Methanococcus maripaludis: one gene and its partner. The protein of the gene in region 2 binds, or shares a complex with, the protein of the main gene of each other region. Links are inferred from orthologs where the notes say so. Each region holds a gene or a part of one and is shown on either strand. Other genes may lie near its edges.

Region 1 (3,240 bases), 1.0 Mb from region 2 along the record:
TTCGATATTTACAAATTATCGCACGATTTAATGATTCAATCATTAATCGAATCTGCAATAAATGAGCCAAAAAGATAGATATTTTATTTTAATTTTTTACTTTTTTAAATTATTCACATTTTACAATAACTAATGGGCTGTGTTCCATCTCTTTTAAAACATCAACAGTTATTTCAAAAGTGTTGTATTTTTTCATTAAATCATGAATTGACTTTGTATATGGGACTTGAGACGTATCTGATAGATTTGCAATGTATAGAATCGTTTTTAAGGGATATTTTTTGTAATTCTCATTTCCCACAATTGCAAGCGGGGTTGCACCACAAAGGCCGCCCTGTTTTAATATTTTTCCAAATTTCCCTAAAATATATCCAAAAACACCTATTTTTGAAATTATTCCATCAATTGCAATTGGAAGTGCTGTAACGTACCAGTTAAAAAACCTGTATGTTGCATCTGTATCGATTACCATAACCGTTAAATCGAGATTCAGTTCTTCCTTTATTTTTTTATGGAGTTTTTTTGCAGAATTTTCAGGTTTTTCTGGAAGGAGGGATGCATAAGTACCCGGAACGTTTGTTAAGTCAATTCCGCCTTCTGATGCAGGTTTTAGTGCGTATATTAACCCTACATTTTCAATTACTATTTGTTTGTGTTTTAGTGTTTCCGTCTTTGGCATTTTTCTTAAATTTTTAACCCTGTCGCCCCTAGTACCTAAAAGAGGGCCTAATACATATCCCCAGCCGTATTTTGATAGATAATATGTAAAATATGCCCAGAATTTAGGATTCGCCAAACTTTCATCTACGAAGTTGTCTTCGCTTGTAGCTATGAATTTTTCACTGACGACTAAAAAATCCCCGTTTTTTATTTCAAATCCGTTTTCAATTTCATTTTTTAAAGAATTGATGGATTCTGATACAAAATCTTCGTTTCTATCGATATATCTGGTTCTTATCGGTGTTGCATTTATTTCCATTTTTTCACGAATTAAAACTATCTCCATTATTTTTATATTTTGGTACTCTATAATTAGTAAGGAAAAAGGTGAAAATTATGCATCTAACGAGAGAAGAGGAAAAATTGTATGCAGGAGAATACGGGGAAGCCCTAGAAACCTGCATGAACTTACTTGTGTCATTAGGCGATATTTACGGAGCAGAAAAACTGGTAGATATATCTTCTGCACAGGTTTCCGGAGTTTCTTACAAAACTATCGGTGAAAAGGGACTGGAATTTTTAAAAGACCTTGCAGATCAGGGTTTAAAGGCAACAGTTCCAACAACGTTAAATCCTGCTGGAATGGATTTGATAAGGTACGATGAACTCAAATTCCCAAAGGATTTTGCAAAAAAACAGCTCGAAATAATTGACTGTTTTAAAAGAATGGAAATTGAAATCAGCTGTACATGTACGCCTTATTTAACTGGAAATGTTCCAATGTTTGGTTCACACGTTGCATGGGCAGAGTCTTCTGCAGTAGCTTATGTAAATTCAGTAATCGGTGCAAGAACCAACAGGGAGGGCGGACCTTCAGCATTAGCAGCTGCAATCATTGGAAAAACACCATGTTACGGATACCATTTGGATGAAAACAGGCTTCCAACACAAGTTTTTGAAGTTGATATGGAACTTGAAGATGCAAGTTCATTTTACGGAATTTTGGGAAGAATTACGGGAAAAATTGTAAAAAACGGAATTCCATACTTCAAATTTAAAAATTGTGAATCAGTTAAAAATGATTATTTAAAAGCACTTGGAGCCGCACTTGCAGCAAGCGGCGGTGTTGCATTATACCACGTTGAAGGAATAACTCCCGAAGCAAAAAAAGGACTGGAAATAACAGGTCTTGAAAAAGTAGTTATCGGAAAAGACGATTTTGAAAAAGAATATGATTCTTTCAAAACTTCAGAAAAACCAGATTTAATTTGTATCGGATGTCCACACTGCAGTCTTGATGAAATCAAAGAAGTTGCAGAGTTTGTAAAAGCTGAAAATGCAAAATTCAATGCAGAAGTTTGGGTTTGTACATCAATTCACATGAAATCGATTGCTGACAGGATGGGATATACGAAAATTATTGAAGATGCTGGCGGAAAAGTAGTTGTTGACACGTGTATGGTCGTAGCTCCGATTGAAGACATGGGATACAAAAACGTTGCAACGAATTCTGGAAAAGCTGCAACGTATCTGCCGGGTTTTTGCAAAAGCAACGTGATATACGGAACAACTTATGAAATTTTGAAAAAAGCAACTGAATAATTTATTAATTTTAATAAATCGGTGAAATAATGAAAAAGATGATTATTGTTGGTGCGGGTCCTGGAGACAAGGAATTAATCACGATAAAAGGAAAAAATGCAATTGAAAGTGCAGATATCTTAATTTATGCAGGTTCGTTAGTAAATCCGGAAGTTTTAGATTACAACAAAAAGGATGCAAAAATCTACAACAGTGCAACGATGACACTCGATGAAGTAATCGAAGTTGCAGTAAACGGAATTAAAAACGGATTAACTGTTGTAAGGGTTCATACTGGAGACCCTGCACTTTACGGTGCGATAAAAGAGCAGATCGATGAATTGAAAAAATATGAAATCGATGTAGAAATAATTCCAGGAGTAACTTCCCTTTTTGCAGCAGCGGCAACTTTAAAATCAGAATTAACGCTTCCTGATGTATCACAAACAGTAATAATTACACGGCCTGAAGGAAGAACTCCAAAACCTGCAAAAGAAAGTTTAATCGCGCTTGCAAAACACAACGCTACAATGGCAATTTATTTGGGAACAGGAATGATAGAAAAAGTATGTAAGGAGCTAATTGAAGGTGGATATCCGGAAAACACTGCGGTTTCAGTGGTATATCATGCATCATGGCCTGACGAGAAAAAAATTACTGGAACACTAAAAGACATATCTGAAAAAGTAAAAGGCGAAGGAATTACAAAAACAGCACTTATAATCGTTGGAAATGTAACAAATCCTGACAGTTATGATTATTCAAAACTTTACGACAAAGACTTTGAACACGAATTTAGAAAACCTAAAAATTAAAGATTTAATTCTTCTATTTTTTCCATTAAAATTTTTAAATCAGTTTTTTTTGCAACGTTCTGCTCATTACCTATTAATTCAGTTAATTTTATTTTTAATTCTTCAATATTTTCCGATTCTTCAATTAATTCTCTTATATATTCCATATTTTGAACATAAGGCGCAGTTTCCATTACTAATTCTC
Region 2 (3,098 bases):
AATTGTTGATGCAAGGTCCCCAAGAGAATTTTCTGAAAAAACGGTACCTGACGCAGTAAACATACCACTTTTTTTAACAGATGAATACGAAACTATCGGAAAACTCTACAAACACGAAGGAAAAGAAGTTGCAGTTGCTAAAGCTGGAGTTATAATTCAAGATGGAATAAAAAGAATAGTTTCAGAATCTTTAAAATTAGATCCAAATAAAAATTTAGTAGTGTTTTGTGCAAGGGGCGGAATGAGAAGCCAATCAATTGCAACGATACTAAAACTATTAGGATTTAAAGTAAAAAGACTTGTAGGTGGCTTTAAAAGCTACAATATTTCAAAAAACTAAAAAAGCATAAAAAACTAAAAAAAGAAAATTATTCTTCTAAAAGATCCATTAAACCCTGTTCGTCAAGGATATCTAAGAGTCTTTCTCTTAAGTCTGCAATACCTTCTTTTTTAAATGAAGATACTTTTAATACTTCATATTCCCCAAGATCTTCTTCAAGCTTATCTAATCCTTCTATTTCATCAACATCCATTTTTGTAAGTGCAACTAAAATTGGAACGTTAAACGTTTTTCTAATTTCTTGAAGTAAGTTAAACTGTTCATCCATTGTGAAACCGCAAAATTCTGTTGGGTCAATTACAAATAAAATCATATCTGAAAGATAGTTTATTGCAACTACCGCGTGAAGTTCGATATCGTTTCTTTCGTAAATTGGCCTGTCCAAAACACCAGGTGTATCAATTATCTGAATTCCTTCTTCAGTATATCCAATATTCAGTCCTTTTGTAGTAAATGGGTAAGAATTTACTTCAGGTTCTGCATCGGTAAGTGTTCTAAGGAGTGTTGATTTTCCAACGTTTGGGTATCCTGCAATAACTACGGATGGCAAATTTTTTACTGTTGGAATGTTTTTAAGCTTGTTTCTTGCAACACCTAAAAACGCCATATTTGGGTAAATCTGTTTTAAAACTGATGAAACCCTTCCGATAAATTCTTTTCTAACAATTGACGTCGCTTGTGGGCTTGGTGCTTTCTTAACTTTTCTTGAATATTGGGTTCCTAATTTTTTCACGATTTCAGAAGCCCACTGAACTGCCGCAAGCGATTTTTTAAATTCGTCGCTTCCAACCATGATTTCAAGAATTTCCCTATAAAATGGATCCAAATTATCTATTGAAGGGGTTTTTTCCACAATTTTTAAAAGATTATCTGAAATAACTGATGCAGTGGTCCTGATTTTATTATCTTCGATTATCTTTGATTTTGGAGTACTTAATCCTCTCGTAGTTGTTCTAAGTTCCCCTGCGATCTTTTCTGACCTGTTGTAAGCCTTGTCCATCAATTCGTCAGGGTATAATATATTCGGCATTGCCTTAAATGGGTTTGCGTCTCTCGATTTCCTCATAGTCTCATCTCACACATTTTAAAATGTAAATAAATATTCAAAATAGTAGGAAAGTATGTTTTTAGTTTACTGTTCTTTAATTTTAACAGTTCCCGTGTTTCCATCAACTACTACTATATCGCCATCTTTAATTTCATCTATATTAACTTTATCCACGAGTGGAATTTTTCCAAGAATTGCACCTGTTGCGACAATTGGTTCAGACTCAAAATTTACCATTCCTTTTAAAAGTCCTCTTTTAGCAAGCCCGTAGATTACATAAGAACCAACGGTACTTCCTTTTCCACTTGGAAATACAAATATTTTATTTGCAATACTTTTTCCAAAAAGTTCATTTTCCTTGTCAGTTACAATTCCTTCCTCATTTACGCCACCAAGAAATGAAATAGGCGATTTTGAAATAATTGCTTCCCCTTCAACGACTCCTTTTGAAATAATTCTACCATTTAGCTCTTTCAAAGTTTCACCATTTAATTATTACTTAAGTTTCCAACAGATTCAGTAATTCTGTTTACTGCACTGTTATACATGCCGACAGTACCATTTGCTGTCTGATTTATCTTAACTGCGGATTCTAACGTACTTTGTATGTACAAGTACCCTGCAAATACTGCAACCATAGCTACAGCCAGTACCAAAACACCAAGTTCAAGAGATATCTGGCCCCGATTTTTGAATGCTAAATATTTTAAACCCATTTTTTCACTGTAACTTTTAAATCAACATTAAGCTTATATAAATCATTATAATTTTAAATATAAATATTATTGCTTAAGAGGAATATTATGAATTTTAAAAATGAAATCAGCAAGTACACAACAATAGATCTCGATAAATTAAAAACAAATAAGACAAAATGTCCAAAATGCGGAAAAGAATTTAATTCAGTAGGGAAAAAGATAATCTGCCCCGAATGCAAATATATATTTAAAATAAGCGATTAAAAAATAATCCTCCTAAATTTAGGTTCGGATTATATTTATATTTCTAAAATCTCAACATTTTCGGATAATTTAGCTATTCCGACACCATTATTTACTATTTTTCCGACTTCAAATGCATAAACATTATTTTCTTTGAATTTCTGAATTAATTTATCCTTGTATTCTGGTTTTGTAGATATTAAAAGACCTCCAGCGGTTTCAGCACCTTTTCCACTGCAAAGAGCATGTCCAAATAGTGAAGCAAGTTCTGGAGTTCCTTTAATTACTGGAAGGCAGGATATTTCAATTTCAACATTGCTTTGTTCAGCCATTTCCTGACTGTGGCCCAAAATACCAAATCCTGTGACATCGGTCATTGCATTTGCAATTTTTTCGCCTAACTCATTTTCAAGTTCTCTTAAATGTAAAAGAGCAATTCTATTAGACGTTGTCATCAGTTCAATGGTTTTTTCAAAGATATATTTTTGTTCTTCTTTTGGGATATCGATTAAATCTTCAAATTCCTCGGTAACCCTTGATAGCGCCATTGCACTCTGGTTTCCAAGCGGTTTTGTAAGAATTAATACATCGCCATTTTTACATCCTGCTTTTGTAAGAATGTCTTCTTCTTTTCCAACGCCAGTAATCGAGCCACCAATTAAAGGCCACGGATTTAAAATGGTATGTCCACCAATAATCGTGGTATCGTTTTCCCGGCAAAAGTCCTGAAAACCCTGAAGCATTTTTTTTGCAACGGGTACTGGAAGTT

What was found.
Region 1: the proteins of MMJJ_RS00450 (region 2) and MMJJ_RS05805 are in contact, whole or in part, in a crystal structure (PDB 7CNS), measured with the Thermococcus kodakarensis proteins. The link is inferred for Methanococcus maripaludis from one-to-one orthologs. Residues at the interface, in WP_011250199.1 of Thermococcus kodakarensis: Arg6, Lys7, Ile8, Leu27, Gly28, Thr38, Arg58, Gly59, Lys60, Gly61, Ser62, Thr63, Val64, Ser66, Tyr67, Val68, Tyr70, Ala71, Lys74, Glu86, Ala87, Glu88, Thr89, Ile90, Ala92, Thr93, Ile96, Ile97; in WP_011250200.1 of Thermococcus kodakarensis: Ile25, Ala28, Leu29, Ile32, Tyr33, Ala47, Gly48, Asn53, Ile54, Ala57, Glu60, Phe61, Leu62, Tyr99, Ser128, Glu129, Ser130, Asn145, Arg146, Glu147, Gly148, Gly149, Pro150, Ser151, Leu153, Tyr164, Leu201, Gly202, Asn203, Gly227.

The regions. Positions count from the first base shown.
Region 1 is NZ_CP026606.1:1,080,829-1,084,068, forward strand. What follows is about bases 255-3,159. They hold MMJJ_RS05805 (aconitase X), read left to right. Parts: upstream 255-1,056; coding sequence 1,057-2,262; downstream 2,263-3,159. Other genes in these bases: MMJJ_RS05800 (coenzyme F420-0:L-glutamate ligase), read right to left, coding at 255-1,006; cobM (precorrin-4 C(11)-methyltransferase), read left to right, coding at 2,292-3,056; MMJJ_RS05815 (hypothetical protein), read right to left, coding at 3,053-3,159. Also shown: MMJJ_RS05795 (HEAT repeat domain-containing protein), read left to right, coding at 1-78; more of MMJJ_RS05800, read right to left, coding at 110-254; more of MMJJ_RS05815, read right to left, coding at 3,160-3,240; MMJJ_RS05820 (DUF2304 domain-containing protein), read right to left, coding at 3,240-3,240. UniProt on the Methanocaldococcus jannaschii protein: Component of a hydro-lyase that catalyzes the dehydration of mevalonate 5-phosphate (MVA5P) to form trans-anhydromevalonate 5-phosphate (tAHMP).
Region 2 is NZ_CP026606.1:79,840-82,937, reverse strand. Bases 170-2,932 are described here. They hold MMJJ_RS00450 (DUF126 domain-containing protein), read right to left. Parts: upstream 1,866-2,932; coding sequence 1,473-1,865; downstream 170-1,472. Other genes in these bases: MMJJ_RS09330 (hypothetical protein), read left to right, coding at 2,192-2,350; MMJJ_RS00445 (class III signal peptide-containing protein), read right to left, coding at 1,877-2,104; MMJJ_RS00455 (NOG1 family protein), read right to left, coding at 369-1,406; MMJJ_RS00460 (selenouridine synthase SelU-like subunit), read left to right, coding at 170-340. In the rest of the region: more of MMJJ_RS00460, read left to right, coding at 1-169. UniProt on the Methanocaldococcus jannaschii protein: Component of a hydro-lyase that catalyzes the dehydration of mevalonate 5-phosphate (MVA5P) to form trans-anhydromevalonate 5-phosphate (tAHMP).